One region of the Streptomyces sp. NPDC104307 genome, then DNA from elsewhere that is predicted to be linked to it. Evidence: riboswitches for the same ligand, from Rfam matches in the RefSeq annotation. Region 1 holds a riboswitch; each other region holds the start of a gene.
What was found. Region 1 has a riboswitch for S-adenosylmethionine ahead of thrC (threonine synthase). Riboswitches for the same ligand answer to the same signal wherever they lie in the genome.
Positions count from the first base shown of each region.

Region 2: another riboswitch for S-adenosylmethionine. It lies ahead of ACZ601_RS01155 (glutathione S-transferase C-terminal domain-containing protein); the one in region 1 lies ahead of thrC (threonine synthase).
Region 3: another riboswitch for S-adenosylmethionine. It lies ahead of ACZ601_RS11510 (aminotransferase class V-fold PLP-dependent enzyme); the one in region 1 lies ahead of thrC (threonine synthase).
Region 4: another riboswitch for S-adenosylmethionine. It lies ahead of ACZ601_RS03745 (hypothetical protein); the one in region 1 lies ahead of thrC (threonine synthase).

Region 1 is NZ_JBVJMU010000015.1:191,413-195,604, reverse strand. Features, by position in the region: gene ACZ601_RS30280 (MoaD/ThiS family protein) at 1-238, opposite strand, end outside; gene thrC (threonine synthase) at 271-1,566, opposite strand; SAM riboswitch class I at 1,584-1,711, opposite strand; gene ACZ601_RS30270 (glucosyl-3-phosphoglycerate synthase) at 1,864-2,814, shown strand; gene ACZ601_RS30265 (alpha,alpha-trehalose-phosphate synthase (UDP-forming)) at 2,907-4,192, shown strand, end outside.
Region 2 is NZ_JBVJMU010000001.1:310,541-314,732, forward strand. Features, by position in the region: gene ACZ601_RS01150 (amino acid ABC transporter permease) at 1-930, opposite strand, end outside; SAM riboswitch class IV at 1,486-1,632, shown strand; gene ACZ601_RS01155 (glutathione S-transferase C-terminal domain-containing protein) at 1,903-2,739, shown strand; gene ACZ601_RS01160 (ATP-binding cassette domain-containing protein) at 2,724-4,192, opposite strand, start outside.
Region 3 is NZ_JBVJMU010000003.1:321,120-325,311, reverse strand. Features, by position in the region: gene ACZ601_RS11520 (rhomboid family intramembrane serine protease) at 1-134, shown strand, start outside; gene ACZ601_RS11515 (Lrp/AsnC family transcriptional regulator) at 131-412, shown strand; gene ACZ601_RS11510 (aminotransferase class V-fold PLP-dependent enzyme) at 475-1,851, opposite strand; SAM riboswitch class IV at 2,024-2,141, opposite strand; gene trpD (anthranilate phosphoribosyltransferase) at 2,225-3,289, opposite strand; gene qcrB (cytochrome bc1 complex cytochrome b subunit) at 3,417-4,192, opposite strand, start outside.
Region 4 is NZ_JBVJMU010000001.1:902,217-906,408, forward strand. Features, by position in the region: gene ACZ601_RS03735 (cytochrome P450 family protein) at 1-370, opposite strand, end outside; gene ACZ601_RS03740 (cytochrome P450) at 367-1,662, opposite strand; gene ACZ601_RS03745 (hypothetical protein) at 1,865-2,257, opposite strand; SAM riboswitch class IV at 2,307-2,416, opposite strand; gene ACZ601_RS03750 (phosphocholine-specific phospholipase C) at 2,579-4,192, opposite strand, start outside.

The DNA.
Region 1 (4,192 bases):
CGCCGTCCGGGGTGACCGCTTCCAGGCCGCCTTCGAAGCGCACGTCGTCGTCATTGACGTACACGTTGACGAAGCGGCGGAGCTTGCCCTGGTCGTCCAGGACGCGGGCGGCGATGCCCGGGTGGTCCTTCTCCAGGGACTCGATGACCTGGGAGAGGTTCGCGCCCTCTGCCGGGACCTCGGCCTGGCCGCCCGTGTAGGTGCGGAGGATGGTGGGGATACGGACCTTGACGCTCATGGTGGGTGCCCTTCCTGGAGTCTTGGGTGGGATCAGCCGGCGGTGCCGAGACCGGCGGCGCGGAAGGCGTCCAGGCTCGGCCGGATCGTCGCCGTCGCCTGCGAGGTGTCGGCCACCGCGTCCAGCGTCTTGAGGCCGTCACCGGTGTTCAGGACGACGGTGGTGAGCGTCGGGTCGAGCAGACCGGCCTCGATGAGCTTCTTCGTCACGCCGACCGTCACACCGCCCGCGGTCTCCGCGAAGATGCCCTCGGTGCGCGCCAGGAGCTTGATCGCGTCGACGACCTGCTCGTCGTTCACGTCGTCCACCGCGCCACCCGTACGGCGGGCGATGTCCAGGACGTAGGGGCCGTCGGCCGGGTTGCCGATGGCGAGGGACTTGGCGATCGTGTTCGGCTTCTGCGGGCGGACCACGTCGTGACCGGCCTTGAAGGCGGCGGAGACCGGCGAGCAGCCCTCGGCCTGGGCGCCGAAGATCTTGTACGGCTTGTCCTCGACCAGCCCGAGCTTGATCAGCTCCTGGAGGCCCTTGTCGATCTTCGTCAGCTGCGAGCCGGACGCGATCGGGATGACGATCTGGTCCGGCAGCCGCCAGCCGAGCTGCTCGCAGATCTCGTACGCCAGCGTCTTGGAGCCCTCGCCGTAGTACGGGCGGAGGTTGACGTTGACGAAGCCCCAGCCCTCCCCGAGCGGGTCTCCGATGAGCTCCGAGCAGAACCGGTTGACGTCGTCGTAATTGCCCTCGATACCGACCAGCTCACCGCCGTACACCGCGGCCATGACGACCTTGCCCTGCTCCAGGTCGTGCGGGATGAACACGCACGAGCGCAGACCGGCGCGGGCCGCGGCGGCGCCCACCGCACCGGCGAGGTTGCCCGTCGAGGAGCAGGAGAGCGTGGTGAAACCGAAGGCGCGGGCGGCCTCGACGGCGATCGCGACGACGCGGTCCTTGAAGGAGTGCGTCGGGTTGCCGGAGTCGTCCTTGACGTACAGGCCGCCGGTGACGCCCAGCTCACGGGCGAGGTTGTCGGCCTTGACCAGCTTGGTGAAGCCGGGGTTGATGTTGGGCTTGTCCGCGACGTCGGAGGGGACCGGCAGCAGCGGCGCGTAGCGCCAGATGTTGTCCGGGCCGGCCTCGATGCGCTTCTTCAGCTCGTCCGGGGAACCGGTCGGCAGGTCGTACGCCACTTCGAGCGGACCGAAACAGGTCGCACAGGCGAAAAGGGGACCGAGCGGGAATCGTTCTCCGCACTCGCGGCAGGAAAGTGCCGCGGCGGGACCGAGGTCCACGGAAGATTCGGTGGTTGCTGCAACAGTCTGAACAGCCATGATGGCGAGGCCCTTTCTCCTCATCTTCCTTGTGACGCATTTCGCCACAAGACGGAATTGGCACCGATCCCCACCTGACCTCGCGGTCGGCAGGATGGTTGCCGGGACTTCAACGGGCCGTTCCCTCTGTCCCTCTGGATGAGCGCTATGGCACTGGACCATCGATCCAGGCGTTTATCGGCGGATGGACCCCGGCATGCCACGGCCATCTGCGTTGTTCAGACTGTAACCGAAGCACCGGACTGTTGAGATAGTCGTCCGAACCGCGAGATGGATCACATACAGGGAGTATCGACCGTGCTGGAAGAGGTCGAACGCTGGCTGACCAGGCGTTCCTGGTCGTGCGCCGACCGCCCGCTGGAGCAGCTCCTGGCCGCCCGGAGCGGCGACCCGCGCCGGGGGAGCGTGAGTGTCGTCCTGCCGGCGCTCAACGAGGCGGCGACGGTCGGGGACATCGTCCGGACGATCCGGCGCGAGCTCATGGAGAAGGTCCGGCTGGTCGACGAACTCGTGGTGATCGACTCCGGCTCCACCGACGACACCGCGGAGGTCGCCCGCCGGGCGGGCGCCCGGGTGATCCACCGGGACGCGATCCTGCCCCGGCTGCCGGCCGTCCCCGGCAAGGGCGAGGTGCTGTGGCGGTCACTGCTGGTGACCGGCGGTGACATCGTCTGCTTCATCGACGCGGACCTGAAGGACTTCTCGGCCGATTTCGTCTCCGGCATCGTCGGCCCGCTGCTGACCGACCCCTCCGTGCAGTTCGTCAAGGCGATGTACGACCGTCCGCTCGGGGACACCGCGGGCCAGGGCGGGCGGGTCACCGAACTGGTGGCACGGCCGCTGCTCAATCTGCACTGGCCGCAGCTGGCCGGATTCGTCCAGCCGCTGGGCGGCGAGTACGCCGTACGCCGCTCACTGCTCGAACAGCTGCCGTTCCCGGTCGGCTACGGGGTGGAGCTGGGGCTGCTCGTCGACGCCCTGCACACGGTCGGCCTGGACGCGCTGGCCCAGGTCGACGTCGGCGTCCGCAAACACCGCCACCAGGACGGCCGGGCGCTCGGCCGGATGGCGGCGGCCATCTACCGGACCGCGTCGCTGCGGCTCTCCCGCGGCCATCTGGTGCGCCCCGAGCTGACCCAGTTCGAGCGCGGCGAGCACGGCTTCGTGCCGCACACCTACCCGGTGGACACCGAGGAGCGGCCGCCGATGCGCGAGATCGAGGAGTACGTCTCGCGCCGCGCCGCCTGAGAGGCCTGCCGGAGGTCACCCGACAGCCTCCGAGAGGGCCCCGCGGCCCGCACGCACGTTTGGACCGTTCGGGATCGGGCTAGATTCCGCGCATGGTCTCCGAGCACGCCCCCCAGCCCGCCGCCCAGGTACTCGTCGCGTCCAACCGCGGCCCGGTCTCGTACACAGTGGGCGAGGACGGCTCGCTCGACGCGAAACGGGGCGGGGGCGGGCTCGTCTCGGGGCTGAGCGCGGTGGACGACAAGATGTGGGTCTGCGCCGCGCTCGGTGACGGCGACCGCGAGGCGGTGCGGCGCGGGGTCGGAGAGCCGGGCGTACGGATGCTGGACATCGACGCGGACGTGCACGCCGACGCGTACAACGGCATCGCGAACTCGGTGCTCTGGTTCGTCCACCACCTGCTCTACCAGACCCCCGTGGAACCCGTCTTCGACGCGGAGTTCCGCCGTCAGTGGGCGTCCTTCGAGGCCTACAACCGGGCCTTCGCCGAGGCGCTCGCCCAGGAGGCGGGCGAGGGCGCGGCGGTCCTGGTGCAGGACTACCACCTGGTGCTGGTGCCCGGCATGCTCCGCGAGCTCCGCCCCGACCTGCGCATCGGCCACTTCTCGCACACCCCGTGGGCGCCCGTCGACTACTTCCGGATGCTGCCCGACGACATCGCGGAGCAGGTGCTGCACGGCGTCCTCGGCGCCGACCGGGCGGCCTTCCTGACCCGCCGCTGGGCGGACGCCTTCATCGGCTGCTGCACGGAGATCCTGGGCGGCACGGGCCGCACCCGGATCGGCGTGCACGGGCTCGGCGCCGACGCGGACTTCCTGCTCCGGCGCGCGCACGAGCCGGACGTGGACGAGCGGATGGCGGCGCTGCGCGAACAGGTGGGCGACGGCCGGAAGACGATCGTGCGGGTGGACCGCACGGAGCTGTCCAAGAACATCGTCCGGGGCATGCTCGCCTACCGGGCGCTGCTCGACGAACGGCCCGAGTGGCACGGCCGGGTCGTCCACGTCGCGTTCGCCTACCCCTCGCGGCAGGACCTCGCGGTGTACCGGGAGTACACGGCAGAGGTGCGGCGCGTCGCGGACGAGATCAACGCGAAGCACGGCACGGCGGACTGGACCCCGGTCGTGCTCCACGTCAAGGACGACTTCGCCCGCTCGCTGGCGGCGTACCGGCTGGCGGACGTGGCGCTCGTCAACCCGATCAGGGACGGCATGAACCTGGTCGCCAAGGAGGTCCCGGTCGTCTCCGACCACGGCTGCGCGCTGGTGCTGTCGCGGGAGGCGGGCGCGTACGAGGAGCTGGGTAACGACGCGATCGTGGTGAACCCGTACGACGTGTCCGCCACCGCCGACGCCCTGCACGAGGCGCTGACGATGGC
Region 2 (4,192 bases), on a different contig from region 1:
CGGCAGGGTGCGCAGCGCGCCCCGCGAGTAGTACCGCTCGACGTAGAACTGGATGACGGACACCACGCTGGTGAGGATCAGGTACCAGGCGGTGGCGACCAGCAGCAGCGGCACGATGTCGCCGGGGTAGGTGCTGCCCATGCTCTGTACGGAGCCGAACAGATCGAGCAGCGAGACGTAGAAGACCAGTGAGGTGCCCTTGATCAGGCCGATCAGCTGGTTGACGTAGTTCGGGGTGATCGAGCGCAGGGCCTGCGGGAAGACGATCTTCGCGAACCGGTACCGCTTCGGGAGGCCGAGGGCGGCTGCCGCCTCGTGCTGGCCCTGGTCGACGGAGAGGATGCCGCCGCGCACCACTTCGGAGGCGTACGCCGCCTCGTTCAGGCTGAGACCGATGACGGCGACGGCCATGTCGGTGGCCAGGCGTGATTCGTCGAAGCTGAAGAACGCCGGGCCGAACGGCACTCCCACGCTCAGCGTCCGGTAGAGCGCGCTGAAGTTGTAGAGGAACAGCAGGATCACGATCAGCGGGACCGACCGGAACAGCCAGGTGTAGACCCAGCTGACCGCGCGCAGCACAGGGCTCGGGGAGAGCCGGGCCAGGGCCAGCAGCACGCCGCCGAGCAGCCCCAGAACGGCGCTGAACAGGGCGACTTCGAGCGTGACGAGCAGGCCGTCGAGGATGGTGGGCCGCAGGAACCAGTACCGGAACCGGTCCCACTGGTAGAAGGGATTGGCCACCAGGCCGTGGACGATCTGGGCGACCAGTACCAGCACGACGACGGTGACGATCCAGCGGCCGGGCCGCAGGAGTGGGCGGACCCGCTGCGGGACCGGCGGCTTCGGCACGACGGGTGGCCCGGGGCGGGGGGCCGCCTCGGCGGGCGGCGCTGACCCTGGGGACACAGCTACGCCGGGGGATTCACTCACGGAGGGCTCCAGCGGATGCGGACGGCCCGGACCACGGACGGCAGCGCCTCACCACGCCGGTCGTCGGGAACGACGCGGCGGGGCGCGGGCAGCACGGCGCGGAGCAGGGGGCCGGGCGGGGAGGGGACGCACCGCGGCAGCGGTGGACGTCAGGGAGTCAGAGGGCCGTCAGCCTTGACGAAGAGCGCGACAAGCGGCGGTACACAGCGCGCTGTTGACACGCTGGAGGTCGACGGAGCGGTCCGCGCAGAGCAGGACGCGGCCTCGGGACCGCCAGGCAGCCATCCCCTCAGCTGCGTGCATCGCTCTCACCGTCACCGATCCGCCCCGCGGGGCCTCGCGCCTGCCGGACACCGTCCGGTCCTCAACTGCGGCACCCCGCGGTGTGCTGGGGCGCCGGCCGGCGGGCCGGGGCGTATCGCCGCTACCCGGAGCCGTTCCGCGCCGCAAGTTATGCATGGGCCGACAGGAATGTCAACGCGGGTGACCAACAGGCGAGATGGCCCCTGTGGCCTCCTTGACGGCGTCACCCGGCGCACCGAAACTGACGTGGACGGTCACGATTGTCAGCGCCCCCGTGCGGGATCCGTCCTGCTCACGGGGTTCATCGGCCCCGGCCCGCTGGCAGGCAACCCTTCCACCGCGACGGGGTGCCCCGGGTGACGACCGGGTCCCGCCGGTGTGGCGGGGCAAGCGTGGCCCCGCGTCTCGCGGGCCCCGGAGTCGGGACGGGTGGGTTTTGTCCAGGAACGGCTTGACGAGGCGCCTGCACATCGATCTGCTGCGTGTCTCCAGCGCCTACTAGCCCGGAATACCGCACGCGCACGGGTCCGTTGTCGCGTATGACGCGCCCACGTCCGCGCTGTCGTGATTCGGACCGGTGCGCGAGCGCAGCCGTTCCACATCCGGCCGCTGGTGCCCACAAGGCGACGGTGGCTTCCTCGTTCCCACAGGGATCTCCACAGGAGAGTCATGCCCGAGACAGCTTCGCGCAGTTCCAGCACAGGCAACTCCCTCACGTGCGGCTCGATCTCATCCGGCCCGAGTCCGTGCGCCACGCACCCCCGTCCCACCATCGCCGTGCCGCCCTCCCGTATCCACAGCCGTATCGGGGTCGGTCTGGCCGGAGGCTTCTATCCCGCTCCGCACCGCTACGAGCTTTTCCTGTCGGCGAGTTGTCCGCGCTCGCTGCGTATCTCGATCACCCTCGGCCTGCTCGGTCTCCGGGACTCGGTCGCCACCACGTTCCTGGGGCACCCGGCCGGGACACCCGAGGCGTACGCCTCGCTGCGCGGCGCGTACGAGGCCACGCTGCACCATTACGACGGGCCGCTGACGGCGCCCGCGCTGTGCGACCGGTGGAGCGGGCGCATCGTCAGCAACCACACGCCCGACATACTCCGCGATCTCGCGGGCCTGCTCTCCGGCCATGACGAGGCCCGCCCCTCTGCGCTGCGTCCTCCGGAGCTCGCCGACGGCATCGAGGCCCTGCGCGAGCTGCTGGACCGGGACGTCACCCCGCACGCGGGGTCCTCCGAGCGGTCGGCGGCCCTGGACCTGCTGGACCGGTCCCTCGACCGGCGGCCCTACGCGCTGGGCGAGGAGCTGACCGCCGGGGATGTGGACCTGTGGGTGGCGCTCGTGCGTCTCGGCCCGGTCGGCGCCCTCGGCGACCGCCCCCGGCTCAAGGAGTACGTACGCCGCCTCTGCGGCCACCCCGCCTTCCCCGGGACACCGCAGATGCCGGGGGCTCCGGACGGGCCGGGCGGGGTGGCCGCCGTTGACTCACTGCCTCAGGCTCCCACGTAGGCCGCGAGGTGCTCGCCGGTGAGGGTGGAGCGGTCCGCGACGAGGTCGTCGGGGGTGCCCTCGAAGACGAGCCTGCCGCCGTCATGACCGGCGCCGGGACCCAGGTCGATGATCCAGTCGGCGTGCGCCATGACCGCCTGGTGGTGCTCGATCACGATGACGGACTTCCCGGAGTCGACCAGCCGGTCGAGCAGGCCGAGCAGCTGCTCGACGTCTGCGAGGTGCAGGCCGGTGGTCGGCTCGTCGAGGACGTAGATCCCGCCCTTCTCGCCCATGTGCGTGGCCAGCTTGAGCCGTTGCCGCTCACCGCCGGACAGGGTGGTGAGCGGCTGGCCCAGGCTGAGGTAGCCGAGTCCGACGTCGGCCAGCCTGCCGAGGACGCGGTGGGCGGCCGGGGTGTGTGCCTCGCCGCTGCCGAAGAACTCCTCGGCCTCGGTCACCGACATCGCCAGCACTTCGCTGATGTCGCGGCCGCCGAGGCGGTATTCGAGCACAGAGGCCAGGAACCGCTTCCCCTCGCACTCCTCGCAGACGGTGGCGACGCCCGCCATCATCGCGAGGTCGGTGTAGACGACCCCGACGCCGTTGCAGCCGGGGCAGGCGCCCTCGGAGTTGGCGCTGAACAGGGCCGGTTTCACGTCGTTGGCCTTGGCGAACGCCTTGCGGATCGGGTCGAGCAGTCCGGTGTACGTCGCGGGGTTGCTCCGTCGCGAGCCGCGGATCGCGCCCTGGTCGATCGACACCACCCCGTCCAGTCCCGAGACCGAGCCGTGGATCAGTGAGCTCTTGCCGGAGCCGGCGACGCCGGTGACCACGGCGAGGACGCCGAGCGGGATGTCGACGTCGACGCCGCGCAGGTTGTTCGCGTCCGCGCCCCGGACCTCCAGCGCGCCGGTGGGCCCCCGCCGGGTGTCCTTGAGGGTGGCCCGGTCGTCGAAGTGACGGCCCGTGACGGTGTCCCCGGCCCGCAGTCCCTCGACGCTGCCCTCGAAGCAGACGGTTCCGCCCGCCGTGCCGGCGCCGGGGCCGAGGTCGACGACATGGTCCGCGATCGTCTCCGGCTTGTGCTCCACGACGAGCACCGTGTTGCCCTTGTCGCGCAGCCGCAGCAGCAGCCTGTTCATCCGCTGGATGTCGTGGGGGTGCAGGCCGGCGGTGGGCTCGTCGAAGACATAGGTGACGTCGGTGAGGGAGGAGCCGAGGTGGCGGATCATCTTGACGCGCTGCGCCTCGCCGCCCGACAGGGTGCCCGTCGGCCGGTCGAGCGCGAGGTAGCCGAGGCCGATCTCCACGAACGAGTCGAGGGTCTGCCGCAACGCGGTGAGCAGCGGTGCGACGGAGGGCTCGTCGATTTCGCCGACCCAGGCGGCCAGGTCGCTGGTCTGCATCGCGCAGGCGTCGGCGATGTTGATCCGCTTGATCTTCGAGGACCTGGCGCCCTCGCTGAGCCGGG
Region 3 (4,192 bases), on a different contig from region 1:
GCGGCCCCGGCGTGGCCTATCTCGCCCATGTGGTCGGCTTCGCCGTCGGGTTCCTCTACGCGTGGGGGCGCTACGGGCGTGGGGCTAGAGTGAAGTCTCCAGCCACGGCCACCGAGGGAGAAAGCCAGCCGTGATCACCGCGATCGTGCTCATCAAAACCAGCGTGGACCGGATCCCCGAGATCGCCGAGGCCGTCGCGGCACTGGACAGCGTCAGCGAGGTCTTCTCGGTCACCGGTACCTACGACCTGATCGCCATGGTCCGGGTGGCCAAGCACGACGATCTCGCCGACGTCATCCCCGGCCGGATCAGCAAGATCCCCGGCGTCGAGGCGACCGACACCCATGTGGCGTTCCGTACGTACTCGCAGCACGACCTGGAGGCGGCCTTCGCCATCGGCCTGGACGGCTGACTACGCAAACGCGTTCGGCCGGGTACGGAAGACATTCCGTACCCGGCCGAACGCGTTGGGGCTCAGTGCTGGGCGGTGCCCCGGTCCGGGACGCAGCGGCCGTCCTCGGTGCGGTACTTCCACTGGGCGCCCTCGCTCACCAGCTCCTTGACCGCCCGCACGAAGCGCTCGATGTGCTCGTCCGGCGTACCGGCACCGAAGCTGACCCGGATCGCGTTGAGCGACTTCTCGCCCGGCTCCGCCTCCGGCGCGCCGCACTCGCCGACGTCCTGCGGGTCGCTGCCGAGCAGGGTGCGCACCAGCGGGTGGGCGCAGAACAGTCCGTCGCGCACCCCGATGCCGTACTCGGCGGAGAGCGCGGCGGCGAAGTGCGAGCTGTTCCAGCCCTCCACCACGAACGAGATGACGCCGACACGCGGGGCGTCGTCACCGAAGAGCGAGAGCACCTTGACCTCGGGGACCTCCGCCAGCCCGGCCCGGACCTCGGAGACGAGCTGCTGCTCGCGGGCGACCAGGCTGTCGAACCCGGCCTCGGTGAGCGCCTTGCAGGCGGCGGCGATGGAGTAGACGCCGATGACGTTGGGCGAGCCGGCCTCGTGGCGGGCGGCGGTGGTGTGCCACTCGACGTCCACCCCGCCGTCGGTGCGCCGGGCGACCTTGCGGGAGGCGCCGCCGCCGGCCAGGTAGGGCTCGGCGTCGCGCAGCCAGTCGGAGCGGCCGGCCAGCACGCCGGAGCCGAAGGGCGCGTACAGCTTGTGGCCGGAGAAGGCGACCCAGTCGACGTCCAGTTCGCTGATGTCGACGGGGTGGTGCGGGGCGAGCTGGGCGGCGTCGAGCACGATGCGGGCGCCGTGGGCGTGCGCGGCGGCGGCGAGCTCCTTGACCGGCCACAGCTCGCCGGTGACGTTGGAGGCGCCGGTGACGCAGACCAGCGCGGGACCGTAGGGATCGCGGTCCGCGAGGGCGCGTTCCAGGGTGGCGACGGCCTGGGCGGGGGTGCGCGGGGCGTTCAGGTAGGTCACCCGGGCATCGCGCCAGGGCAGCAGGGACGCGTGGTGCTCGGTCTCGAAGACGAACACCTGGCAGTCGGCGGGCACCGCGGCGGCCAGCAGGTTGAGCGAGTCGGTGGTGGACCGAGTGAAGATCACCTGGTCTCCCTCACGGCAGCCGAGGAACTCCGCGACGGTCACCCGGCTGGACTCGAAGAGGTCCGTGGAGAGCTGCGAGAGGTAGCCCGCACCGCGGTGGACGCTGCCGTAGTACGGCGCGTACGCGGCGACGTCGTCCCACACCCGCTGGAGAGCCGGGGCGCTGGCGGCGTAGTCGAGCGCGGCGTACGTGACCTCACCGCCGGTCACCAGCGGAACCGTCACATCCTTGCCCAGAACGGGCAGCGGGGCACAAATGGACTGGTCGGCGGCAGCGGTGAAGACAGACATGACGAACTCCCGTAACAGGCAGGCGAAATCCGCGTGCCTGCGGATACGCGGCAGCACGGAGGAAGAGGAAAGGGTGTGCGGAGGAGGGCCGAAAAGCCCTATCGCATTCGCTTGCTCACAGAGGCTCCCTGAGGACCAGGACCCCACGGGTGGACATCTCACGATGTCGAGGGGTCCGCGCTTGCCGCAGACCTCGCTGCCTACGGCCTGGTCTTCACCCGGGGCACCCCGCCACGGACGGAGGGTTGCCGGACAGCGGGCCGGGGCCGTAGTCGCTGTCACTCATGACCTGCCCAGCATCTTGCCATACGCGCGGGAACGCGCAAGGCGCGGTCCATGATCTGGACCGCGCCCCGCTTCGCTGCCCGGTGCCTCAGGCGTTGCTGGCCTTGACCCATCTCTCCAGCGCGCGCCCGGCGGACCCGGAGTCGATGGACTCGGCGGCCTTCGCCATACCGGCGGTGAGCTGCTCCTCAAGGGTGCCCTCCGCCGGGTCCAGCGCGACCAGCGCCGCCGCCGCGTTGAGCAGCACGGCGTCCCGTACGGGCCCCGTCTCACCGGCCAGCAGCCGGCGGGCCACCTCGGCGTTGTACGAGGCGTCCGCGCCGCGCAGCGCCTCGACCGGCACCAGGTCCAGGCCGACGTCGCGCGGGTCGAAGGCCTGCTCGCGCACGACGCCGTCGCGGGCCGTCCAGACCCGGGAGGTCGCGGTGGTGGTCAGCTCGTCCAGGCCGTCGTCGCCGCGGAAGACCAGCGCGGAGTTGCCGCGCTCCGCGAGGACGCCCGCGACGATGGGCGCCATCCGCAGGTCGGCGACGCCGATGGCCTGGGAGCGCACCTGGGCCGGGTTGGTGAGCGGGCCCAGGATGTTGAAGGTGGTCGGCGCGCCGAGCTCCGCCCGCGCCTTCGCCGCGTACCGCAGGGCGGGGTGGAACTTCACCGCGAAGCAGAAGGTGATGCCCGCCTCCTCCGCCACCTCGACGACGCGCTGCGGGGGCAGATCCAGGTTGACCCCGAGCTTGCCCAGTACGTCGGAGGAGCCGCTGGCCGAGGAGGAGGCGCGGTTGCCGTGCTTGACGACCTTGGCGCCCGCCCCGGCCAGGACGATCGCGGACATGGTGGAGATGTTGACCGTCTTGGCCATGTCGCCGCCGGTGCCGACGATGTCGACCGTGCGGCCGGGCACGTGGATCGTGGTGGCGTGCCCGTACATCGCACGGACCAGACCTGTGACCTCCCTGACGGTCTCGCCCTTGGCACGCAGGGCCACCGCGAAGCCGGCGATCTGCACGTCGGTCGCCTCGCCGCTCATGATGCGGTCCATCGCCCACGCGGTGTCGTCCGCGCTCAGGTCCTCGCCGCGCATCAGCGGGGTCAGCACGCCGGGCCAGGTACGAGCCGCCACGCTGTCGCCGCCGACCGGGGTCACAACGTTCATGGTCCGCTCCTGGGGTCCACAGCCGATAAAGGGGATGCGTCCACCCTATCGAGCGCCGAGGACAGCGAAGAGCCCCGTCCATCGTATGGATGGGCGGGGCTCCTGCTGTGGCGATCAGTTCAGGTGATCAGTGGTGGCCGTGGCCCTCGGTGATCTCCTTGTACTCCTCGGGGGACGCCTTGGCGATCTGGCTGTTCTCGCCGTAGAAGCTCTTGCTGAGCTTGGCCCGCGTCTTCTCGATGGGCGACACCTTGCGCTTGACGCCGTTCTCGTCGACCAGCGGGCCGAGTTCGACCGGCGCGTACTGCTCGTGCGCGGTGAGGGTGTGCAGCTGACCCGGCGACAGCGGCTCGTGGACCTCGACGAACTCACCGTGCGGCAGGCGCTTGATGAGCCCGGACTCGCGCCCGTGCAGCACCTTCTCCTTGTCCCGGCGCTGGAGGCCGAGGCAGATCCGCTTGGTGGCGATGAACGCGAGGACCGGTCCGACGAAGAAGAAGATCCGGACGAACCACGAGATGGAGTTCAGCGACAGGTGGAAGTGCGTCGCCCAGAGGTCGTTACCGCCGCCCACCAGGCCGATGAAGTACACCGTGATCCACGCGACGCCGAAGGCCGTACGGGTCGGGGCGTTGCGCGGGCGGTCCAGGATGTGGTGCTCGCGCTTGTCCCCGGTGACCCAGGACTCGATGAACGGGTACATCGCGATCGCGCCGAGGATGAGCCCGAAGAGCACCAGTGGGATGAGCACGCCCAGGACGAGCGTATGACCCCAGAGGTTGATCTCCCAGCCGGGCATCACTCGGACCAGACCCTCGGCGAAGCCCATGTACCAGTCGGGCTGGGCGCCGGTGGACACCTGGTCCGGGCGGTACGGGCCGATGGCCCAGATCGGGTTGATCG
Region 4 (4,192 bases), on a different contig from region 1:
GCCGCCGTGGGGTGAGCGCCTGGGAGGTCTTGGTGCGCAGCCGTCGGTGCTCGGCGCCGTCCACCGTGAACATGGACCGCCCGGCGTCGATCATGCCGATGAGCGGCCACGCGTGCGTCACCTCGCCGCTCTGCCACAGCCCCCAGGCGTCGAGATCCTTCACCAGCCTCGGATCGACCAGGAGTTGACGGGCGTCGGCGTGCCGGGTGATCGTCCAGGCGGGTACGCCGAGCAGCTCGATCCTGGCGAGCCGGCCGGCCTCACGCAGCCTCGCGGTCTCACCGTCCAGGTCCTGGACCATGGGGTCGATGACGACGGTCCCGGCGCCGTCCGGGACGGCAGCGTGCGCGGCGGCGTGAGGGCAGTTCACGAGAGGTCTCCTGTCGTACGAACGGGGGTGAACCGAACGGGCAGCGCGGTGGTACCGCGCAGGAACGCGGAGGGCCGTCGCACCAGGTCCGCGACGGGGACCCGGAGCTCCAGGTCGGGCAGGCGGTCGAGCAGCACCTCGATGCCGGTGCGCGCGATGGTCTCCGCGATCTCCTGGGCGGGGAAGGGGCACCGGTACTCGCCGTGGCTGAAGGCGAGATGCGCGCCGTTGCCGCCCTGGGCGGCAAAACCGCCGCCGGTCAGGCTCTGCCGGATCAGCGGATCGGTGTTGGCGGCGCCGAGCCCGAGCAGCAGCATGTCCCCCGCCCTGATCGGCCGTCCGCCGAGCCGGGTGTCGCGGGCGGCCCAGCGTCCGGCGAGGATCTGCGTCGGCGCGTCCTCCCAGAGCACCTCGTTCATGGCCTCGCCGACGCTGCGCCGGCCGCCCGCCATCGACTGGGCGAACTCGTCCTCCGTGAGCATCAGCCGCAGCGAGTTGCTGATCCAGTCGGCGGTGGTGAGGTGCCCGGCGGCGGTGATGGCCATCAGGTCGAGCATGTACTCCTCGTCGGTGAAGGCCTCGGGGAACGCGAGCATCCGGGAGGTCACGTCGTCGCCGGGGGCGGCACGCTTCGCGGCGACGAGTCGTGTCATGTGTTCCCCGAAACGCAGGTGGGCCTCCTGCGCGCCCGGACCGCCGTCGGCCAGGTCCTTGAGCACTTGGGCGATGGAGCCGCCCTCGTCGTCGGGGAATCCGACCAGCCTCGCGAGGACCAGGACCGGAAGGGGCTCGCAGAAGTCGGCGACGAGGTCGGCGGTGCCCCGGCTGCACACGGCGTCGATCAGCCGGTCGGCCAACTGCTCGCAGTGGCTGCGGATCTCGAACGGGTCGGCCCCTTCGAGGGCGGGTCCGACCATCCGCGCATGCCGCCGGTGCTCGTCGCCCGCGCTGAAGTAGATGGACGGCAGCGGCCGCCCGACCATGGGCAGCAGCGGCCAGTCCTGCGGGATGTGCTCCCACTGGTTCCAGAGGCCGACGTCGCGAGGGAACAGCTCACCGTCACTGGTGACCTGATGGAGTTCCCGGTAGCCGATGACCAGCCAGGCGGGGAACCCGCCCGGCAGCTCGACGGGGACGACCGGCCCGTGGTCCCGCCGCATGGCGCGGTAGACGGCTCGCGGCTCGGTCTGGAACGAGGGCCCGCCGAGGGGCACGGGGCCCGGCCCCGCGTGCGCGGGGCACTCCGGAGGAGGTGGGACGGGCTCGGGCTCTGCGGAGGAAGGGCGCGTCATCGTCCTGACTTCTGTGGCGGAAGCGTCACGCATCACGATCGTGCGGTCAACGCCCGCCCACTATAAGGATTTTATGTGACCCCACAGCGGTCAATGACGATCAAATGTGCACTCAACATGAAGCAACCGGTCGACATCTCACGACAATTGACGACCGAATCCAGGCACCACCTCCAGGCACCGACGCCGAACGGCGACGCGGCTACGAGCGCACGGAACCCGGGTCGCCGCACAGCTCCCCTGCCTCGAAGGCTACGTTGACGAGTCCGGCGACCCGGTCGGCACCGGTCACGAGCTTCAGCGCATGCCACCGGGAGAGCCAGTACACGCGTCCCCGGTGGCCGGCGAGGGTCTCCCGCAGCCCGTCCGGAGCATGCGTCCACACCTGCGGAAGGGCGCCCGCGTAGTCGAACGCGGCCCGCAGACCGACCCAGCCGTCGTCCCGGACATCGTCCGCGGTCAGCAGTATCTCGACGGCCTGACCGGGCTCCTGCCGGCACTTCTTGGCGTGGATCCAGTGCACTTGGTGGCCTGCGGCGTACCGCTCGCAGTCCTCGCTCCGCACGGAGCCGTGCTCGGGGAGATGACGCAGCATGGTGAGTCCCGCCTTCCGGGGATGATGGACCCCGAGCGCTCTGCACCGCGGTCCGCTGTTCCCCGCACCTCGCGCACGGGGCAGGTCGTCACCCGGAGCACCCGCAGCGGAGCGGGGTGCCGTCCAGCAAGCCGGGGCTGCGCACTGGAACTCATGACCCGGCAAAAACCCTAACGCACCGAGCGGGCGCGCCCCGACGCGCGGGACCGCCCGCCCGACGGACGGTCAGGGACGCACAGGAACGGGCCGGACCTGGCCCGTGCGCCCCCGCCTCTCTCCGATGGCGGTCCGGCTTGGATTCAGCCGCCCCGCGCCGCCCGGTCAGCCGGTGACCAGGCCCGGGTCGCTCGTTCCGGCCTCACCCGTCTCGACGTGTCCGGCGAACCGGCGGAGGAACGTGGCGTCCGCGTCCGAGACCACCTCGATGTCGTACCAGCGCTTGCTTCCGCGCAGGTCAACGGTGTGCCGCACGGTCGCGCCGGACCGCACCGCGAAGGTCTGCGCCCCGCCGCCGTAGGCGTCCGCGTTGCGCACGGTCAGCTGGACCGTCTCCGTACCGGCATGGGTGAGCGTCAGGTCGAGAGCTCCGTTCACCGGGTTATGACGCGCCGTCACCTCCGGCCCGGCCGCCTTGCCGGGGCCCCTGAAGGCCCGCAGGAACCCGTTCGGACCGTGCACCGTGAGGTCGGTCACGCCGCTGGAATAGGCCGTGTTCCAGCTGTCGGAGAGCGACTTGCCCGCCTCTGTGGTGTAGGTCCAGGGCCCGTCACCGCGGTTGGCGGACGTCACCAGGAACTGCGCTCCGGCCTCGTCCCCGCCACCGAAGGTGAGCTGGTACTTCCCGGCGCCCGGGTCCGCCGCCCCGTCCACGAGCGGCGCGTACCGCAGTGGCCGGGTGGGCCGCGTGCCGGACTCCTGCTTCGGCACGCTGCCGGAGACCGGCGGCACCGGAACGTAGTCGGGGTGCCGGTCCCCGTCCGGCGGCGCGTATCCGTCCGTGGAGGGCAGCCCGGCGGGCGCGGTCTCCGTCCGGCTGAAGTCGAAGGCCGAGGTGAGGTCGCCGCAGACGGCACGCCGCCAGGGCGAGATGTTGGGCTCGCGCACACCGAAGCGCGCTTCCATGAACCGGATGACGGAGGTGTGGTCGAAGACCTCCGAACACGCGAACCCGCCGGTGCTCCACGGGGACACGACCGTCATGGGCACGCGCTGCCCGAGCCCGTACGGCCCGGCCGCGTACCGGACGTCGCCGGGGAAGTGGTCGGCGGAGGTGTCCACGGTGGACAGTCCCTGCGCCGCGCCGGACGGCACGAACGGCGGCACGACGTGGTCGAAGAAGCCGTCGTTCTCGTCGTAGGTGATGAAGAGGGCGGTCCGGCCCCAGACCTCGGGGTCGGAGGTCAGCGCGTCCAGCACCTGCGAGATGTACCAGGCACCGTAGTTCGCGGGCCAGTTGGGGTGCTCGCTGTAGGCCTCGGGCGAGACGACCCAGGAGATCTTGGGGAGCGTACCGGCCCGGACATCGGCCTTCAGGTCGTCGAGGAGCCCGTCGCCGTTCTTGACGTCGGTCCCGGTGCGCGCCTTCTCGAAGAGGGGATCGCCGGGCTTGGCGTCACGGTAACTGTTGAAATAGAGAAGCGAGTTGTCTCCGTACGTCCCCCGGTAGGCGTCGTCGATCCACCCCCAGGAGCCGGCGGCGTCGAGCCCGTCACCGATGTCCTGGTAGACCTTCCACGACACCCCGGCCTCCTCCAGCCGCTCGGGGTAGGTCTTCCAGCCGTACCCCGCCTCGTCGTTGCCGAGCACGGGACCGCCGCCCGTGCCGTCGTTGCCGGTGTACCCGCTCCACAGGTAGTAGCGGTTCGGGTCGGTCGAGCCGAGGAACGAGCAGTGGTACGCGTCGCAGACGGTGAACGCGTCGGCGAGGGCGTAGTG